Regions from separate parts of the Mesorhizobium sp. CAU 1732 genome, predicted to be linked through region 3. Evidence: predicted binding sites of a transcription regulator. Region 3 holds the regulator's gene; each other region holds the start of a gene.

What was found. The regulator LexA, encoded in region 3, represses DNA repair genes until DNA is damaged. The targets are predictions, from matches to a motif close to TGTTCNNNNTGTGTTCNG.
Region 1: a site for LexA is predicted at 2,047-2,064, ahead of AAFN55_RS00685 (YifB family Mg chelatase-like AAA ATPase). Genes of this name have one in related genera too.
Region 2: a site for LexA is predicted at 3,568-3,585, ahead of AAFN55_RS19770 (helicase-related protein). Genes of this name have one in related genera too.

What each region holds. Positions count from the first base shown of each region.
Region 1 covers NZ_JBDQQR010000001.1:129,631-135,996, reverse strand. The annotation lists gene AAFN55_RS00700 (EAL domain-containing protein) at 1-204, opposite strand, end outside; gene gshB (glutathione synthase) at 428-1,369, shown strand; gene AAFN55_RS00690 (SRPBCC family protein) at 1,444-1,920, shown strand; gene AAFN55_RS00685 (YifB family Mg chelatase-like AAA ATPase) at 2,169-3,701, shown strand; gene AAFN55_RS00680 (transglutaminase-like cysteine peptidase) at 3,783-4,301, opposite strand; gene AAFN55_RS00675 (polyhydroxyalkanoate depolymerase) at 4,667-5,935, opposite strand; gene AAFN55_RS00670 (GNAT family N-acetyltransferase) at 6,074-6,366, opposite strand, start outside.
Region 2 covers NZ_JBDQQR010000002.1:422,520-428,885, reverse strand. The annotation lists gene AAFN55_RS19785 (acetyl-CoA C-acetyltransferase) at 155-1,330, shown strand; gene phbB (acetoacetyl-CoA reductase) at 1,447-2,172, shown strand; gene aqpZ (aquaporin Z) at 2,229-2,954, opposite strand; gene AAFN55_RS19770 (helicase-related protein) at 3,731-6,366, shown strand, end outside.
Region 3 covers NZ_JBDQQR010000001.1:2,875,605-2,881,970, forward strand. The annotation lists gene AAFN55_RS13940 (peptidyl-prolyl cis-trans isomerase) at 1-155, shown strand, start outside; gene trpD (anthranilate phosphoribosyltransferase) at 162-1,187, shown strand; gene trpC (indole-3-glycerol phosphate synthase TrpC) at 1,184-1,996, shown strand; gene moaC (cyclic pyranopterin monophosphate synthase MoaC) at 2,003-2,491, shown strand; gene glp (gephyrin-like molybdotransferase Glp) at 2,502-3,701, shown strand; gene lexA (transcriptional repressor LexA) at 3,809-4,525, shown strand; gene AAFN55_RS13970 (ComEC/Rec2 family competence protein) at 4,548-6,366, opposite strand, start outside.

The DNA.
Region 1 (6,366 bases), 2.7 Mb from region 3:
GCCAAACAAATCGTTGATCGGCTTGAAACCGTCAAGATCGAGAATGCCGACGGCGAACGGAGCGGGGTCCTCGGCTCGATCCACGATCAGCCGGTCCACCTTGTCGAAGAATCGGCGCAAATTGCCCAGACCCGTAAGCGGGTCCGTGAAGGCAAGGTCGGTGCCTTCGCTGGCGATCTGGCCGGTGCCGGACAGGTTGGGCATCGGCGCCTCTGTTGGTTTTCTCGTTTTCGCTTTTTTCAGGCCGAAAGCTGCCAGAAAACCCTTTAGGAAAGGTATCGGACAGAACAATCGCCCGGTCGCGCCAATGGCGACGATGACCAGCGCCAGCGCATGGCCACCGCGAGCCAGCCTGCTTTATCTCGACGCCGCCTGCGGGATGGGATAACCAGACGTCCCCGCCCTATGCATCCGCCGGAGTCTTCCCATGGCCCTTCGCGTCGCCGTCCAGATGGACCACATTTCCACCGTCTCGATCGCAGGCGATACCTCTTTCGCGCTGTCGCTGGAAGCACAGCGGCGCGGCCATGCGCTTTTCCACTACACGCCCGACCGGCTGACGATGGAGAATGGTGGCGTCTTTGCCCGTGTGGAGGCGATGGAGGTCCGCGATATCAAGGGCGACCACTACACGCTGGGGGCAGCCGAACGCACCGACCTGTCGACCATGGACGTGATCCTGCTTCGCCAGGACCCGCCCTTCGACATGAACTACATCACGACGACCCACATCCTGGAGCGCATCCATCCCAAGACGCTCGTCGTCAACGACCCGGCCTGGGTGCGCAACAGCCCGGAGAAGATCTTCGTCACCGAGTTTCCCGACCTCATGCCGGAGACGCTGATCACGCGCGATCCGGCGGAGGTGGATGCGTTTCGCCGCGCCCATGGCGACATCATCGTCAAGCCGCTCTACGGCAATGGCGGCGCCGGCATCTTCCACATGCGCGACGGCGACAGGAACCTCGGCTCGCTTCTGGAGATGTTCAGCCAAATGTTCCGGGAGCCCTTCATCGTCCAGCGCTATCTCAAGGATGTGCGCAAGGGCGACAAGCGCATCATCCTCATCGACGGCGAGGCCGTGGGCGCGATCAACCGCGTGCCGGCCGAGCACGATGCGCGTTCGAACATGCACGCCGGAGGACGCGCCGAGGCCACCGAACTCACCGAGCGCGAACGCGAGATTTGCGCGCGCATCGGTCCGTCGCTCAAGGAACGCGGCTTCATTCTCGTCGGCATCGACGTGATCGGCGACTACATGACCGAGATCAACGTCACGTCGCCGACCGGCGTGCGCGAGGTGAAGCGCTTCGGCGGTGCGGACATCGCCGCGCTGTTCTGGGATGCGGTCGAGGCAAAACGCGGGTAGATTTTTCCGGAGGGGCTGTCGGGTGCGGACGATCTGGTTCGTCCTTGGGGTATCGCACACAAGAGGAGAAGACCATGACTTCCGAAGCAAAGCCCGCCAACGACCGCGAACTCGTTCTCGACCGCCTGCTCGACGCACCACGCCACGCCATCTATCGCTGCTGGACCGAAGCCGACCTCTTGAAGCAGTGGTTCGTGCCGAAGCCCTGGACGATCGCCAGCGCCGAGGTCGATGTGCGCCCCGGCGGAACAAGCGACATCACGATGCGCGATCCGGACGGCAACGACTATCCCAACAAGGGTGTCTATCTCGACGTCGTGCCGAACGAGAAGCTGGTCTTCACCGACGCGTTCACGCACGCCTGGCAGCCATCCGAAAAGCCGTTCTTCGTTGGCGAGATCACGCTGGCAGACGAAGGCGGCAAGACACGCTACATCGCCCGGGCGCGGCACTGGACGGTGGAAGACCGCGAAAACCACGAGAAGATGGGTTTTCACGAAGGCTGGGGCCAGTCCGCCGACCAGCTCGAGGAACTCGCCAGGACGCTCTGAGCCTCCGCGAGATCGCTGTGGAAACCGCCTGAACGAGCCGGCCACGCGCCGGCTTTTTCGGTTTCGCGGAACAGATGTTCCGCATCTGCAACCACCTGCAACCTGTGTGCATCTCAAGCGCGAATTTGTTCTTGTATTGTTCTTGCCGTAGCGGCAGCTTTGTGCTTGAGTGCCGGCAGTCGGGTTTCGTTTTGGGACGGTTGCGTTTGGATTTGCCTGCGGGGGCGGATCGAAGGGGCAGGTAGAGCATGGTTGCGCGGGTCACCACCATCGCCTTCGAAGGCATCGAAGCCGTACCTGTCGATGTGCAGGTCATGGTCGGGCCTGGAAAGATCGGCATGCAGATCGTCGGCCTCGCCGACAAGGCGGTGGCCGAAAGCCGGGAGCGCGTGCAGGCCGCGCTTCACGCGTCCGGCCTGTCGATGCCGCCCAAGAAGGTGACGGTCAATCTCGCGCCGGCCGATTTGCCCAAGGAGGGCAGCCACTACGACCTGCCGATCGCGCTTGGCCTGATGGCCGCGCTTGGCGCCATCCCCGGCGATGTGCTGCAATCCTATGTCGTGCTCGGCGAACTCGCGCTGGATGGAACCACCGCACCGGTTACCGGCGCACTGCCGGCCGCGATCGGCGCGAACGCCCTGGGCAAGGGCCTGATCTGCCCCCATGCGGTGGGGCCGGAGGCGGCATGGGCAGGCTCCGACATCGACATCGTGGCGCCGCGCAGCCTGATATCCATCGCCAACCACTTTCGCGGCACGCAGGTTTTGTCGCGGCCGGAGCCGGCGGTTCATCCGGTCGCATCCAACCTGCCCGACCTCGCCGACATCAAGGGCCAGGAAAGCGCCAAGCGTGCCCTGGAGGTGGCGGCGGCCGGCGGGCACAATCTTCTGATGGTGGGGCCGCCGGGATCGGGAAAATCGATGCTGGCGCAGCGCCTTCCGTCGATCCTGCCGAAACTGTCGCCGCGCGAGTTGCTCGAAGTCTCGATGATCGCGTCGATCGCGGGCGAGATCGCCGGTGGAAAGCTCTCCGACCGACGGCCGTTTCGCGCGCCGCATCATTCCGCAACCATGGCCGCGCTCGTTGGCGGCGGCCTGCGCGTGCGGCCCGGCGAGGCGTCACTTGCCCATCACGGCGTGCTGTTTCTCGACGAACTGCCGGAGTTCAACCCGCAGGCGCTGGATTCCCTGCGCCAGCCGCTCGAGTCCGGCGAATGCGTCATCGCGCGCGCCAACGGGCGGGTCAGCTATCCCGCGCGCATCCAGCTCATCGCGGCCATGAATCCGTGCCGGTGCGGCATGGCGGGCGAGCCGGGCCATCGCTGCGCGCGCGGCCCGCGCTGCCAGGCCGACTACCAGGCCCGCATTTCCGGCCCGCTGCTCGACCGGATCGATCTGCGCATCGAGGTGCCTGCCGTCTCGGCGGGCGACCTCATCCGTCCCTCGCGCGCGGAAACCAGCGCTGTGGTGGCGGAACGTGTCGCACGTGCCCGGATGGTGCAGGCCGACCGCTATGCGGAGCGGGGGCTGTCCGGCATCACGACCAATGCGCTGTGTCCGACATCGCTGATCGAAGAGGTGGCGGCACTGGACCAGAGCGGCACGTCGCTGCTTCGCGACGCGAGCGAGAAGCTTAGCTTTTCAGCCCGCGCCTATCATCGTGTCTTGAAGGTCGCGCGCACCTTAGCCGATCTGGACGGCACGGCCAATGTCGGGCGTATTCATCTCGCGGAAGCGATCTCGTATCGCATGGCGGGAGAACGGCTCGCGCACGCGGCGTAGTCGAGCGACACTGCTCCGGTGTGAAACCGAGGCAGACAGATACCAACCGATCGAATAGCCCGTGGGTGGCTACGGCCCGCGCTACTCCAGAGCTCCGACGAGCATGTTCTGGTCTTCGCGAAGCGTCACCCAGCGACCCGTATGGACCGAAGCCTGCCGCTTCAGGAAGCGGTAGCCGGTCTTGTGCCAGAGGCGCATTTCGTTGCTCAGATTGTCGAGAACCATATCCCCGCGATCGGTGCGGACCGTCAGAACCGCGTGGCCTTCGCCGTCGCGCTTGCGCACCACGGTGATCAGAAGGTTCGACAGGGACATGCCCTTCTCTGCAAGTTGCCGGCGCTTTTCCAGCACATAGTCCTCGCAATCGCCGACATTGTTCACCGGATAGGCCCAGACCTCGTCCTTGCCGTAGATATCGAAGTCGCTCATCGGCTTCACGGCTTTGTTGACCGCGGCGTTGACGCGCAGGATCATCGCCTTGAGAGGCTCGGTCAGGATCGCGGGGCCGGAATCGCGCGGCCGGATAGAGCATTCCGAGGGATTGGTACGGCAAAAATCATAATGGCCGATCGGCTGGGAGGTGTATCCCCCAGTGATCATCGATCCGACGCCCGAAGCTTCGGTCGTCGTCCCCGTCGCCGCCGCGAAGAACAGCGCCGCGGCCGCGAGCGGCCACAGCCGCCACCTGCCATGCGTGGCTCTCATATCGCCCAAACCCCCGACTTCACCGATTCTTTTGATCGTTAAAGAAAAGTTAAATGGCGTTCGCCGCCGGAGTCAATCGGCCGAAAGGAGGAGTTCAAGGGGATGGTTAGCGTTACGAAAGCACTGTGTCTTCCATCACACAGGTGCCTGCACATAAATCAGGCGGCCTTTGAGGCGTCCGACCTGTGTGGGCGGGCCTTCACGCGACAAGCGAACAGAGGGCTCCGGAAGCCCCAAAACCTCGCGTTCGATGGGCGTTCTCAGCTCTTCACAAGGCGTGGTTTTGCCGACGAGCGCGCAGGGGTTGCCCGGCTTGTCATGAAGTCCACGATGCGCGGCACGATTTCGGAGCGGAAACGCGACCCGTTGAACACGCCGTAATGCCCGACCTTGGGCTGCATGTAATGCGCGCGCATCTCGTCGGGGATATTGACGCACAGATCGTGCGCGGCCTGCGTCTGGCCGATGCCTGAAATGTCGTCGTTCTCGCCCTCGACGGTGAACAGCGCGACGTTTCTGATCGCCGCCGGGTCCACCGGTTCGCCCCGATGCTTCATCCGCCCCTTGGGCAAATCCTGGCGCACAAAGACGGTTTCGACCGTCTGCAGGTAAAATTCGGCCGTCAAATCCATCACGGCGAGATATTCGTCATAGAAGTCGCGATGTTTTTCGGCGGAATCGCCATCGTCCTTGACGAGATGGACGAAGAAATCCTTCTGCGCGATCAGATGGCGATCGAGGTTCATGCTCATGAATCCCGAGAGTTGAAGGAAGCCGGGATAGACATCGCGCAGGAAGCCCGGATTCGGCCACGGCACCTGCATGATGACGTTGTCGCGGAACCAGTCGATGCCCTTTTCCTCGGCGAGCACGTTCACCGCGGTCGGGTTGCGGCGCGTATCGATCGGCCCGCCCATCAGCGTCATCGACGCCGGCGCGAAACGGTCGCCGCGCGCTTCCATCACTGCAACAGCCGCCAGCACGGGCACCGAAGGCTGGCACACGGCCATCACATGCGTATCGGGACCGAGATGGTGAAGCATCTCGATCACGTAGTCGACATAGTCGTCGAGATCGAAACGGCCCTCGGCCAGCGGCACCATGCGCGCGTCGATCCAGTCCGTGATGTAGACGTCGGCGTGCTGCGCCATGGCCTCGACCGTACCGCGCAACAGGGTCGCGTAGTGGCCCGACATCGGCGCGACGATGAGAAGCTTGGGGTCCGCCTTGCGCGATTTCGGCACGTCGCGCTGAAAATTGATCAGATTGCAGAACGGCTTCGACCAGACGGTCTTTTCAGCAACCGCCACTTCCTGGAAATCGAGCTTGACGCTGTTGATGCCGAAGCTCGGCTTGCCATAGCGGCGCGTGGTGCGCTCGAACACTTCCGCCGTCGCAGCGACCGAGCGGCCCCACGGCGTGGCTGCAAGGGGATTGAGCGGGTTCTGGTAGAACATGCGGACGGCGTCCGCATAGGCGCGCGCAGGCTGAAGCGCAGCGTGATTCATCTCATAGAGCTGATAGTACATCGATGCTCCCAACACCGCGGCCGGCAGCGGCGAATGGGTAAGCCGGTCGAGCAAATGTTATAAGGGAAAGCCTAACAGTCTTTTGCTGCAACGCAATAGAGTACGAAGGTCGAAGAGCTTACGCTCCGTGACGGCATTTCAGCCATCGGTCGCGCGCACCATCAGCACCCGTGCGGCAGGGGCCACGTCCTCCGGCAATTCGCGCAAAAAAGCCTCGCGCAGCGCAGGCGGCGCGCTGTCCAGCGGCAACTCGGAAAACCCGAGCGTCTCGTAGAAAGGCTGATTGAAGGGCACCGCGCGGAAGGTCGTCAGGCTCACGCCCTCAAGGCCGCGTGCCGCCGAGGCTTGCACGACCCTGCGCACCAACGCCGCGCCCAACCCCTTGCGTCCATGTACGGGATCGACGGAAAGCTCGCGCAGATGGAGGAACG
Region 2 (6,366 bases), on a different contig from region 3:
CCCCAGGACCGGCGGAATCGCTGCCTTCTGCGCGCTATGGCGCAGCGTTGCGGCGATCCACATTGTTTTTGCACTGCAGCGTTCACATTTGACTTGGGACCCCGATCGGGCAAAAACAGCGCTAAAGACAATTCCAATAAACGAGGAAACCATCATGACCTCAATCGTCGTTGCCAGTGCTGCCCGCACGCCGGTCGGTTCGTTCAACGGAGCCTTCGCGGATACGCCCGCGCATGTGCTCGGCTCCATCGCCATCAAGGAGGCGCTGTTGCGCGCCGGCGTGGACGGCAAGGACGTGGACGAGGTGATCATGGGCCAGGTCCTGACGGCCGCCCAGGGCCAGAACCCGGCACGCCAGGCCGCCATGGCGGCGGGGATTCCGCAGGAGACGACCGCCTGGGGGCTCAACCAGATCTGTGGTTCGGGCCTGCGCGCGATCGCGATCGGCATGCAGCAGATCGCGACGGGCGATGCGAAGGTCATCGTGGCCGGCGGACAGGAATCGATGTCGATGGCGGCGCACGCCCAGCATCTGCGCTCCGGCGTGAAGATGGGCGATCTCAAGCTGATCGATACGATGATCAAGGACGGATTGTGGGACGCCTTCCATGGCTACCACATGGGAAATACCGCGGAGAACGTCGCTCGCCAGTGGCAGCTTTCGCGCGAGGATCAGGACAATTTCGCGGTCGCTTCGCAAAACAAGGCGGAGGCCGCGCAAAAGGCCGGCCGCTTCAAGGATGAGATCGTTCCCGTCACGCTGAAGACCCGCAAGGGCGAGACCGTCGTCGACCAGGACGAGTATATCCGCCACGGCGCGACCATCGAGGCGATGCAGAAGCTGAAGCCCGCCTTCGACAAGGATGGCACGGTCACCGCCGCGAGCGCGTCGGGCATCAATGACGGCGCGGCTGCCGTCGTGCTCATGACCGAGGAAGACGCCGTGCGCCGCGGCATCACGCCGCTGGTGCGCATCGTCTCGTGGGCAACCGCAGGCGTCGATCCCCAGATCATGGGAACCGGCCCGATCCCGGCCTCTCGCAAGGCCCTCGAAAAGGCCGGCTGGTCGGTCGGCGATCTCGATCTGGTCGAAGCGAACGAAGCCTTCGCGGCGCAGGCCTGTGCGGTCAACAAGGAAATGGGCTGGAACCCGGACATCGTGAACGTGAATGGCGGCGCGATCGCCATCGGCCATCCGATCGGCGCATCCGGCGCCCGCGTCTTCAATACGCTGGTCTATGAGATGAAGCGTCGCGGCTCGAAGAAGGGCCTGGCCACGCTGTGCATCGGCGGCGGCATGGGCGTCGCGATGTGTGTCGAGGCGATGTGATCACGAGAAATCATTGAAATTAGCCGGGCAGGGGAGAGGGGTGCGAAGGCAAGGGACAAAGAGCCCGATAAACCTTCGCAACTCCCCGTCCGGAATAGCGCTAAGGGAGGACTTCCATGAGCAGAGTTGCAATCGTCACGGGTGGTACGCGCGGCATCGGGGCAGCCATTTCGGTCGGGTTGAAAAACGCCGGCTATGCGGTAGCGGCGAACTATGCCGGCAATGACGAAGCCGCGCTGAAGTTCAACCAGGAGACCGGCATCCCGGTCTACCGGTGGTCGGTAGCAGACTACGACGCCTGCGTCACAGGTCTCGCTCAGGTCGAGGCCGATCTCGGGCCGATCGACATCGTCGTCAACAATGCCGGCATCACGCGCGACGCGATGTTTCACAAGATGACGCCGCAGCAGTGGCGCGAGGTCGTCGACACCAATCTCAACGGCGTCTTCAACATGACGCATCCGCTGTGGTCGGGTATGCGCGACCGCAAATTCGGCCGTGTCATCACGATTTCCTCGATCAATGGTCAGAAGGGGCAGGCGGGACAAGCCAACTACTCCGCCGCCAAGGCGGGCGATCTCGGCCTGACCAAGGCGCTGGCGCAGGAAGGCGCGCGGGCCGGCATCACGGTCAACGCGATCTGCCCCGGCTACATCGCAACCGAGATGGTCAAGGCGATCGACGAGAAGGTGCTTAACGAGCGCATCATCCCGCAGATCCCGGTCGGCAGGCTTGGCGAGCCGGAAGAAATCGCGCGCTGCGTGGTCTTCCTGGCTTCGGACGAGGCGGGGTTCATCACCGGTTCGACCATTTCGGCGAATGGCGGGCAGTTCTTCGTTTAGTTTCCATGAAAACGGCGCGTCCGGAGGCGCCGTTTTCGCGTTGGATGATGGCAGGCCTATTCCGCGGGGATAGCCGTATTGTCGATCGTGGGTGCCCGTTCTTCGAAGAGGGCCAGATGGGCCATCCCCGCAAGAGCGGCACCCACAAGCGGGGCGACCCAGAACAGCCAGAGTTGCTGCAGAGCCCAGCCGCCGACAAAGAGAGCCGGGCCAGTCGAGCGCGCCGGGTTCACCGACGTGTTCGTCACCGGGATCGAGATCAGGTGAATGAGGGTCAGCGCCAATCCGATCGCGATCGGTGCGAAACCCGGGGGCACGCTCTTGCCCGTCGCGCCGAGGATGATCATCAGGAACATGAAGGTGAGCAGCACTTCGGCGACGAGAGCCGCTGTCAGCGAATAGCCGCCGGGCGAGTGCTCGCCATAGCCGTTGGACGCGAATCCGTCCGCCAGTGAGAAACCCGCCTTTCCGCTGGCGATCAGGTAGAGCGCGCCGGACGCGATCACCGCGCCGAGCACCTGCGCGGCGATGTAGGGCAGGACATCCTTCGCAGGGAACCGCCCCGCGAAGAGCAGGCCGACCGAAACGGCCGGATTGAAATGGCCGCCGGAAATGCCGCCGACCGCATAAGCCATGGTCAGCACCGTCAGGCCGAACGCCAGCGAAACGCCGAGAAGGCCGATGCCGACCTCCGGGAAGGAGGCGGCGAGAACCGCGCTGCCGCACCCGCCGAAAACGAGCCAGAACGTACCCAGACACTCTGCGAAGAGACGCTTTGTCATGTGGACCCCTCCATTAGACTAACGTTACGTAAGGAGGCACGGATAACGAAAGAATGCAACTATGGCGCGAATAGACAAGACTTGTTCAATTGCGACATTCGCCGATGGCGATGCGGACGTGGCGATAGGGACGGTGGAAGCAGCAGCCTTTCGGGAGGTGACCCCCGCTGTCTGTGATCCAAATCGGGACGTATGGGTTAACGGTTATCTGCATGTGCTGTTCGCAAGCAGTGGAAAGCCTGTGGAGTTATTGTGGACAAGCTGTGTGCAACACAAGATGTTGTGGTGAACAAAGCGGGAAACTTCCGAAGGCAGTGATTCGTCGCTGATTCGTTCCGGCTTTGGGCCGATCCTTAACGGCAAAGCAGCTCAAAACGGCCAGACGTTAACGAGCTATGAAAAATTCCATAATGAAATCTTACGCTTGGCCGCAGGTTGTGGGTGCGCTGCCGCCAGCGTGAAAGGCGCTGCTTAAAAGTGTTAACGCGCATCGGCAAATCCACCCGAGATGTGTTTCATTCGATTCAGCATGTGGTGAAATGCCAGGACGAAAATCAACATCTTGTGGTGATCAAATCGGGAACATCACCGAGTCAGTGATTCGTCGCTGATTCGTTCCAGACTCGTTCCGTTTGTTAATCGTGGTCGGTTTTCACTGGTGCTGAGCGAACCGCCACCTATCTTCAACGGCAAACGCCACCTTTCGCTTCACCGGGACGGCGTGCTAACCGAAACATCCGCCGCGCACGCGCGCAAACAGGGCACGATTTCCCACGATGAACATCCAGACCAGAAACGACGGACCGCTCGTCCTATCAGGCCGGGATGTGACTGCCGTGCTCGGGCCGACCAACACAGGCAAGACGCATCTCGCGATCGAGCGCCTCGTCGCCCATGAGAGCGGCGTCATCGGTCTGCCGCTGCGGCTTCTGGCGCGCGAGGTCTATGCGCGTGTCTGCGAGAAGGTGGGCGCGTCGAAGGTTGCCCTGATCACCGGCGAGGAAAAGATCGTGCCGCCCGGTGCGCGCTACTCGGTCTGTACGGTCGAGGCGATGCCACGCGAGACCGATGCCGCCTTCGTCGCCATCGACGAGGTGCAGCTTGCCGCCGATCTGGAGCGCGGCCACATCTTCACCGACCGCATCCTGCATCTGCGCGGGCGGCAGGAAACGCTGCTGCTCGGTGCCGGCACGATGCGCGGCATCCTGGAAAAGCTCCTGCGCGGCATTTCCGTGGTCACGCGTCCGCGCATGTCGCACCTCGCCTATGCGGGATCGAAAAAGCTGACGCGCCTGCCGAGGCGTTCCGCCATCGTCGCCTTCTCGGCCGACGAGGTTTACGGCATCGCCGAACTCATTCGCCGCCAGCGCGGCGGCGCGGCCGTCGTGCTCGGCGCACTTTCTCCCCGGACGCGCAATGCGCAGGTCGAGCTCTATCAATCGGGCGACGTCGATTTCCTCGTCGCGACCGACGCCATCGGCATGGGCCTCAATCTCGATGTCGACCATGTGGCGTTTGCCCAGAACCGGAAGTTCGACGGTTATCAGTATCGCGATCTGTCCGCCGCCGAACTGGGCCAGATCGCGGGCCGCGCCGGCCGCCATCTGCGTGACGGGACATTCGGCGTCACCGGTCAGGTCGATCCGCTCTCGGACGAGCTGATAGACCGCATCGAAGCCCACAATTTCGATTCCATGAAAGTGCTGCAGTGGCGAACCGCCAGGCTGGACTGTTCAAGCCTCGATGCCCTGAAGCGATCCATCGACACGATCCCGCCCGTGGAAGGCCTGACCCGCGCTTTGCCGGCGGTCGATGCGCGGGCGCTGGAGCAGCTTTCCAAGGATCCGCAGATCGTCGCGCTGGCCACGGCGCCCAAGCGGGTCGAGATGTTGTGGGAGGCCTGCGCGCTTCCGGACTATCGACGCATAGCGCCGGCGCAGCATGCCGATATCATCGGATCGATCTATCTCGACCTGGCCCGCAAGGGCCATGTCGATGAAAACTACATGGCCGAGCAGGTTCGCCGCGCCGATGTGACGGATGGCGACATCGACACCTTGTCGCAGAGAATCGCACAGATCCGCACCTGGACCTTCGTGTCCCACCGACCCGGATGGCTTGCCGATCCGGCACACTGGCAGGAAAAAACGCGTGAGATAGAGGACAGACTGTCCGATGCGCTCCACGAACGATTGACGAAACGCTTCGTAGACCGCAGGACTTCCGTGCTCATGAGGCGCCTGAGAGAAAACGCAATGCTGGAAGCTGAAATAAACCCGTCCGGAGACGTCGTCGTCGAGGGACACCATGTGGGAGCACTGCAGGGCTTCCGCTTTACCGCCGATCCATCGGCGGGCGGCGAGGATGCCAAGGCGGTTAAGGCTGCCGCGCAGAAGGCGCTTGCGCAGGAATTCGAGACGCGTGCCGACAAGTTCGCCGTGGCGGCCAATGGCGATTTCGCGCTCGCCTCCGACGGGCTGCTGCGCTGGATCGGCTCGCCCGTCGCGACGCTGACTGCCGGCGAGGACGATCTGTCGCCGCGCGTCATTCTTCTGGCAGACGAGCAACTGACCGGTCCTGCGCGCGACAAGGTCGCGGCGCGTGCCGAGCGCTTCGTTCACTACCAGATTGAGACACTGTTGAAGCCGCTCTTCGATCTGAAGAATGCGGACCAGCTCACCGGCATCGCGCGCGGCATCGCATTCCGGCTGGTCGAGAATTTCGGCATCCTCAATCGCCGCGACGTGGCAGACGACGTCAAAGCATTGGACCAGGATGCCCGTGGGGCGTTGCGTCGTCTCGGCGTCCGCTTCGGTGCGTTTCACATTTTCGTGCCGGCGCTTCTCAAGCCGGGTCCGGCCGGTCTCGTGACGCTGCTCTGGGCGCTGCGCAACGACGGCAAGGACAAACCGGGCTTCGGCGACGTGGTCAACGGACTGGCTTCCGGCCGCACGTCGCTTGTTGTCGATACATCGTTCGAGCCGACCTTCTATGGCCTGGCGGGTTATCGCTCGCTTGGGCGTCGCGCGGTGCGCGTCGATATTCTGGAGCGCCTTGCCGATCTTATTCGCCCGGCCCTGTCGTGGCGTGCGGGTACGGGCAAACGCCCCGAAGGCGCGTTCGACGGCGCGGCGTTCATCGTGACGCCCGCGATGATGTCGATCCTCGGCGCGACCGCCGAAGACATGGAAGAAATCCTGAAGGGCCTGGGTTACCGCGCCGAACCGAAGTCGGCGGCGGATGTGCAGGCGAAGCTCGACGCGTTCGACGCGGCGGAACACGAGGCTGCCGCGGCCAAGGCCGCTTCCGCCGAGCAGGCAAAGGCGGCCGCCGCGCAAGCCGCAGCCGAACCGGCTGCGCCTGCTGCCGAGGATACGCGTGCAGTGGTAGCCGGGGACGCGCCGATCGAGGC
Region 3 (6,366 bases):
TGGATGCCGGCGCCGAATCGATCGCCGAAGACCAGCGGCGTTCCTTTGGCTCGGGTTTTGCTGACGATCTGCTCGACCAGCTCGTCGCGCGGCTGCAGTCGCAATACACCGTGACCGTGGATCGTGGGGCCGTCCAGCAGGCGCTGAGTTTCTAGCGTGCCATGAGCGACTTCAAGACACACATCGCGACAGTCGCCAACGGAACGCCCCTCACCTTCGAGGAGGCACGCGAGGCCTTCGACATCATGATGTCGGGTGATGCCACGCCGAGCCAGATCGGCGGTTTCCTGATGGCGCTGCGAACGCGCGGCGAAACCGTCGACGAAATCTCCGGCGCGGTCGCGACGATGCGCGCCAAGATGCTTCGCGTCAGGGCGCCGGCGAACGCGATCGACATCGTCGGCACGGGCGGTGACGCTTCGGGCTCCTACAACGTCTCGACCTGCGCTGCCTTCATCGTGGCAGGTGCGGGCGTTCCCGTGGCGAAGCACGGCAACCGTGCCTTGTCGTCAAAGTCGGGTGCGGCCGATACGCTGATCGCCCTGGGTATCGACATCGAGATTTCCCCCGATCACATCTCGACCTGTATCGAGGAAGCGGGTGTCGGCTTCATGTTCGCGCCCGCCCATCATTCGGCCATGCGCCATGTCGGCCCGTCCCGCGTCGAACTCGGCACGCGCACGATCTTCAACCTGCTTGGTCCGCTCTCCAATCCGGCCGGCGTTTCGCGCCAACTGGTCGGTGTCTTCGCGCCGCAATGGGTCGAGCCGATCGCGCATGTTCTCAAGGGGCTCGGCTCCGAATCGATCTGGGTCGTCCATGGCGATGGCCTCGACGAGATGACCACAGCGGGCACGACGAAGGTCGCAGCGCTTGAGAATGGCGAGGTTCGCACCTTCGAAATCGCGCCGGAGGATGTCGGTCTTGCCAGGGCGAGGCCGGAGGATTTGAAAGGCGGCGACGCGCAGCACAATGCGCGCGCCCTGCGTGCCGTCCTGTCGGGCGAGCGAAACGCCTACCGCGACATCGCAATCCTCAACGCGGCGGGTGCCCTCGTCGTATCGGGCACGGTCGCGACGCTCCCGGACGGCATCGCCATGGCCACGCAGTCGATCGACAGCGCGTCTGCTCTTGCGGCGCTGGATAGGCTGGTTCACGTTTCCAACCGAAAGGGGAAGCCGCAATGACGGACATTCTCCAGAAGATCGAAGTCTACAAGCGCGACGAAATCGCCGCGGCAAAGGCGGCGGTGCCGCTTTCCGAGCTCAAGGCGCGCAGCCGCGACGTCGATGCGCCGAGGGGCTTTCGTAAGGCGATCCAGGCCAAGCAGGCGGTCGGAGACTTTGCGCTCATCGCCGAGATCAAGAAGGCGAGCCCCTCCAAGGGCCTCATCCGCGCCGATTTCGATCCGCCGTCACTCGCCCGCGCCTATGAAGCCGGGGGCGCGGCCTGCCTTTCCGTCCTGACCGACACGCCATCGTTCCAGGGCGCACCGGAATTCCTCACCCACGCACGCGCGGCGACCGCCATGCCCGTGCTGCGCAAGGACTTCATGTTCGAGACCTATCAGGTCCATGAAGCGCGCAGTTGGGGTGCTGACGCGATCCTGATCATCATGGCGAGCCTATCGGATGACGACGCGCGGGCCCTGGAAGGCGAAGCGCACGACCTCGGCATGGACGTGCTGATCGAGGTGCATGACGAGGCGGAGATGGAGCGCGCCCTAAAACTCGCCTCACCCCTCATCGGCATCAACAACCGCAACCTGCGAACGTTTGAAGTAGGCCTCGAGACATCGGAACGTCTGGCGCAACTCGTGCCCGACGAGCGCCTCATCGTCGGCGAAAGCGGCATCTTCACGCATGCCGACTGCAATCGCCTGTCGAATTCTGGCATCTCCTGCTTCCTCGTCGGCGAGAGCCTGATGCGGCAGGCCGATGTGACACTTGCGACCCGCACGCTTCTCGGCATCGAACAGCGCAGCGCGGCAGGCTGACACCCGATGAGCGGTTCCGGCCTCACACATCTGGGTGCATCGGGCGAAGCCAACATGGTGGATGTCGGCGCCAAGGCCGAGACCGAGCGTACCGCGATCGCGGAAGGCGCGGTGGTCATGAAAGCGGAGACGCTGCGCATGATCCTCGATGGCGACGCCAAGAAGGGGGACGTTCTGGGCACCGCGCGCATCGCCGGCATCATGGCGGCCAAGCGCACGCACGAGCTGATTCCGCTTTGCCATCCGCTTCTGCTCACGAAGGTTTCCGTCGATATCGAGCCTGACGCCACGCTGCCCGGCCTGCGCGTGCGCGCGCTGGCCCGTGTGACCGGCAAAACCGGTGTGGAGATGGAAGCGCTCACGGCCGCATCCGTCGCCTGCCTCACGATCTACGACATGGCCAAGGCCGCCGATCGTGGAATGACGATCACCGGAATCCGCGTTGTCGAGAAGAGCGGCGGCAAATCCGGCGATTACCGCGCCGCGGAGGCCTGAGTTGGCTGGTCTGCTGCCCGTCGACGATGCGCTGGCGCAACTCCTGCGCGACGCCGGTCCGCTTGGCGCGGAAGATGTCGCAATCGCCGAAGCCTCCGGTCGCGTTTTGGCCTCGGCCATCGCCGCAAGACGAACGCAACCGCCCTTCCCCGCCTCGGCGATGGACGGCTATGCGGTGCGTGGGCAAGACATCGAGACCATACCGGCAAAGCTCAACGTGATCGGCGAATCGATCGCCGGCAAGCGCTTCGACGGCACGGTCGGCCCCGGCGAGGCCGTGCGCATCTTTACCGGCGCACCGATTCCAAATGGCGCCGACACGGTTCTCCTTCAGGAAGATGCCAAGGGTGTCGGCAACCAGACCATCGAGGCGCTGGAAGCGACGCCAAAGGGCAGACACATCCGCCGCGAAGGCCTCGACTTCATCACCGGCGAGCCACTCTTGAGCGCTGGCCGCCTGCTCGATCCGGCCGCACTTTCGCTCGCCGCGGCCGCCAACCATGCGATGCTGCCGGTTGTGCGCAAACCGCTGGTCGCGATCATCGCCACCGGCACGGAGCTTGTCGCACCGGGTGACAATCCCGGCCCGGACCAGATCGTCGCGTCCAACAGCTATGGCGTCGCCGCGATCGCGCGCAACGCCGGCGCGCAAATCCTCGACCTCGGCATCGTCCCCGACGATCGCGCGCAGATCGCCGCCTCCATGGATCGCGCACGCGCCGCGCGCGCCGACATCGTCGTCACGCTGGGCGGCGCGTCTGTCGGTGACCACGACCTCGTCCGCGACGTGCTTGCCGGCCAGGGAATGCAGCTTGAGTTCTGGAAGATCGCCATGCGTCCGGGCAAGCCGCTGATGTTCGGGCGCTTCGATGACACGCGGGTGCTGGGTCTGCCGGGCAACCCTGTCTCGAGCATGGTTTGTGCCTATGTCTTCCTCGTGCCGCTGGTGGCTGCCCTCGCCGGCCGCTCTACCGCCAACCGATTGCGCTCAGCCCGTCTCGGATCGCCCATGAAAGCCAACGATCACCGACAGGATTACGTGCGGGCGCATGTCGAGGACCGTGATGGCGAACTCACCGCGACCCCCTTCGGCACGCAGGATTCGTCGATGCTCAAGACGCTCGCCGCATCGAATGCGCTGATCGTCAGAGAGCCGGGAGCAGCCGCGGCCGAGCCTGGCGATGCTTGCCGCGTCATGCTGCTAAGCTGAACAAAGCATCAACGAATTCATTAAAATTAAACGTGTTGCGGAACACAACTGGAACAGATAGTGTTTGTTCTGGTTTTGTTTTTGGATCGATTCCCAAGGGGCGAGCGATGCTGACGCGCAAGCAACACGAACTGCTTCTCTTCATCCATGAGCGGTTGAAGGAGACGGGAATCCCCCCTTCTTTCGACGAAATGAAGGAAGCGCTCGATCTGGCGTCCAAATCCGGCATCCACCGTCTCATCACCGCTCTCGAGGAACGGGGCTTCATCAGGCGTCTTCCCAACAGGGCGCGCGCGCTGGAGGTTCTGCGGCTTCCCGATTCGATTGCTCCGGGCCTGAATGCGGCGAAGAAGTTTTCACCGAGCGTCATCCAGGGCAGCCTCGGCAGGGCGCCTGAGCGCTCCCGCCTGCATACCCATAGCAATGACGACGACACTCCGGCGTCCGTATCGATCCCGGTCATGGGGCGGATCGCGGCCGGCGTTCCGATCGACGCGATCCAGCACAAGACGCATTCGATCAGCGTACCGCCGGAAATGCTGTCCGGTGGCGAGCACTATGCGCTCGAGGTCAAAGGCGACTCGATGATCGAGGCCGGCATCTTCGACGGCGACACGGTCATCATCAAGGATGGCCAGACGGCCAGTCCGGGCGATATCGTCGTTGCGCTCGTCGATGACGAGGAAGCGACCCTCAAGCGGTTCCGTCGAAAGGGCGCGTCGATCGCGCTGGAAGCCGCCAATCCGGCTTACGAAACACGCATCTTCGGACCGGACCGCATCAAGGTTCAGGGCAAACTCGTCGGCCTGATCCGCCGCTATTGAAGGCAGACGGCGCGCCCGGCCTCTAATCCCGCCGGTCATTGGCTTCGGCGGGATTTTCGCGCTGGTAGGGCGGCATGCCGCGCGCTGCGCGCGAGAACTGGCGATGATGGTGCCACGCGCGGTACGGTTCCCTGATCGCGTAGCGGGGCGTGGGGCGCAGGCCATTTGCGGGAAACGAGAACTCGACGCTGCCATGGCGCGCGAGGTCGCGTTTGGTAATGACCAGCACTGCCGCGTTTTCGCACGGATCGCCGGCGGTGGCGTCGTCGATGATGATGACGGTTGCTTCGCCGCAGACACCTGCCGCGTCATTTTCGGTCGCCGCATAGGCCACAACGCCCCCGCTTCCGTGCCGCGCGATGCACAAGCCCTCGTCGTTGCAGATGAAGCCCGAGGCGTGCTCCGCTTGTGATCCCGCGGCAGTGCCGGGTCGGACGATCTCCGTGGCTGCAAAAGCTCGCATCCAGTTGTCCATCGTAAATGCGCGCGGACGCGGGCGATTGACGGCGACGCGGCCATCCTCGAGCCGCATGGCGACGAGACTGCCATCTTCGGAGATGATGACATCCGGCACATCCCGCATGAAAAGCATGAATGCGGCGATTGCCAGAAGCGGCGCGGCAGCCCACCGCATCACCCCATCCGTCATCGTCAGAAATGCGAGTGCAAGCGTCGTGATCAGCACGGCGCCCAGCGGAATCGCGCCGGTCATGTCGAATACGGATCGCTCAGCCAGCCAGATCGCGACCGCATTCATCGCGGCGATGCCGAGCCCCATCAATTGCAGCGCTGGCCCTTCCAGGCCGAACGGCATGAGGATCGATGCGATGACCGCCATCGGCATGACGATCACCGAGACGAACGGCATTGCAGCCAGGTTCGCCACCAGACCGAGCGGGGCGACCTGCTGGAAATGCCATGCGGTGAAAAGCGCCGTCGCAAGGCCGGCGACGACGGACGTCATCGAGAGCCCCGCCGCGTAGATTCCGCTCGCCCGCAGGACGGAGGCGACAGGCGACCGCCGCGGCGGAGGTCCGCTGGCCGGCTTTCCCTGTCGGTATTCCGTCCACGCAGCATAGGAGGCAACGAGCGCGGCAGTTGCCGCAAACGACATCTGGAAACTCGGGCCGACGACTTCATGCGGCGCGATCAAAAGGATGATGATCGCCGAGATCGCAAGGTTTCGCATGGTCAGCGCCGCGCGGTCCACCATCACAGCAAGCAGCATGACCGCCAGCATGATGAAGCTTCGTTGTGCAGCGACATCCGCGCCCGACATCACGAGGTAGAATGCGGTCGCCGACAGCGCCACAAACGCGGCGTATTTCTTCACCGGGTGCCGCGACGAGAAGGCCGGAACAAGCGCGAAGCAGCATCGCATGCCGACCATGAGCGTTCCCGCCACGAGCGCCATGTGAAGCCCCGAGATCGAGATCACATGATAGAGGCCGACGACGCGAAGCGCTTCGTTGATGTCCTCCGGAATGCCCGCACGGACGCCGGTGATGAGGGCTGCCGCGATCTCGCCTTCCGGGCCGCCGATCTGCAATGCGATCCGCCCCGCCATGATGCCGCGCTGCTCTTCGATCCAGGCGCGGACGCGGTCTCCGAACCGAGGTGTTGTGACGATGTCGGCAAGTTCGGGATTGTTGAGAAAGAAGCCGATCGCGCCGATTCCATCGAAATAGCTCTTGAAGGAGAAGTCGTAGCTTTGCGGGCGAACCGGTCCCGAGGGCGGGATCAGGCGAACGAGGCCCGTCATCGTGTCGCCGGGTTTCAGTCCCTCCGGTATTGCGCGCGCGGTGGCGCGGATCCTGTCGGGCGCATAGCGAAGCTCAGGG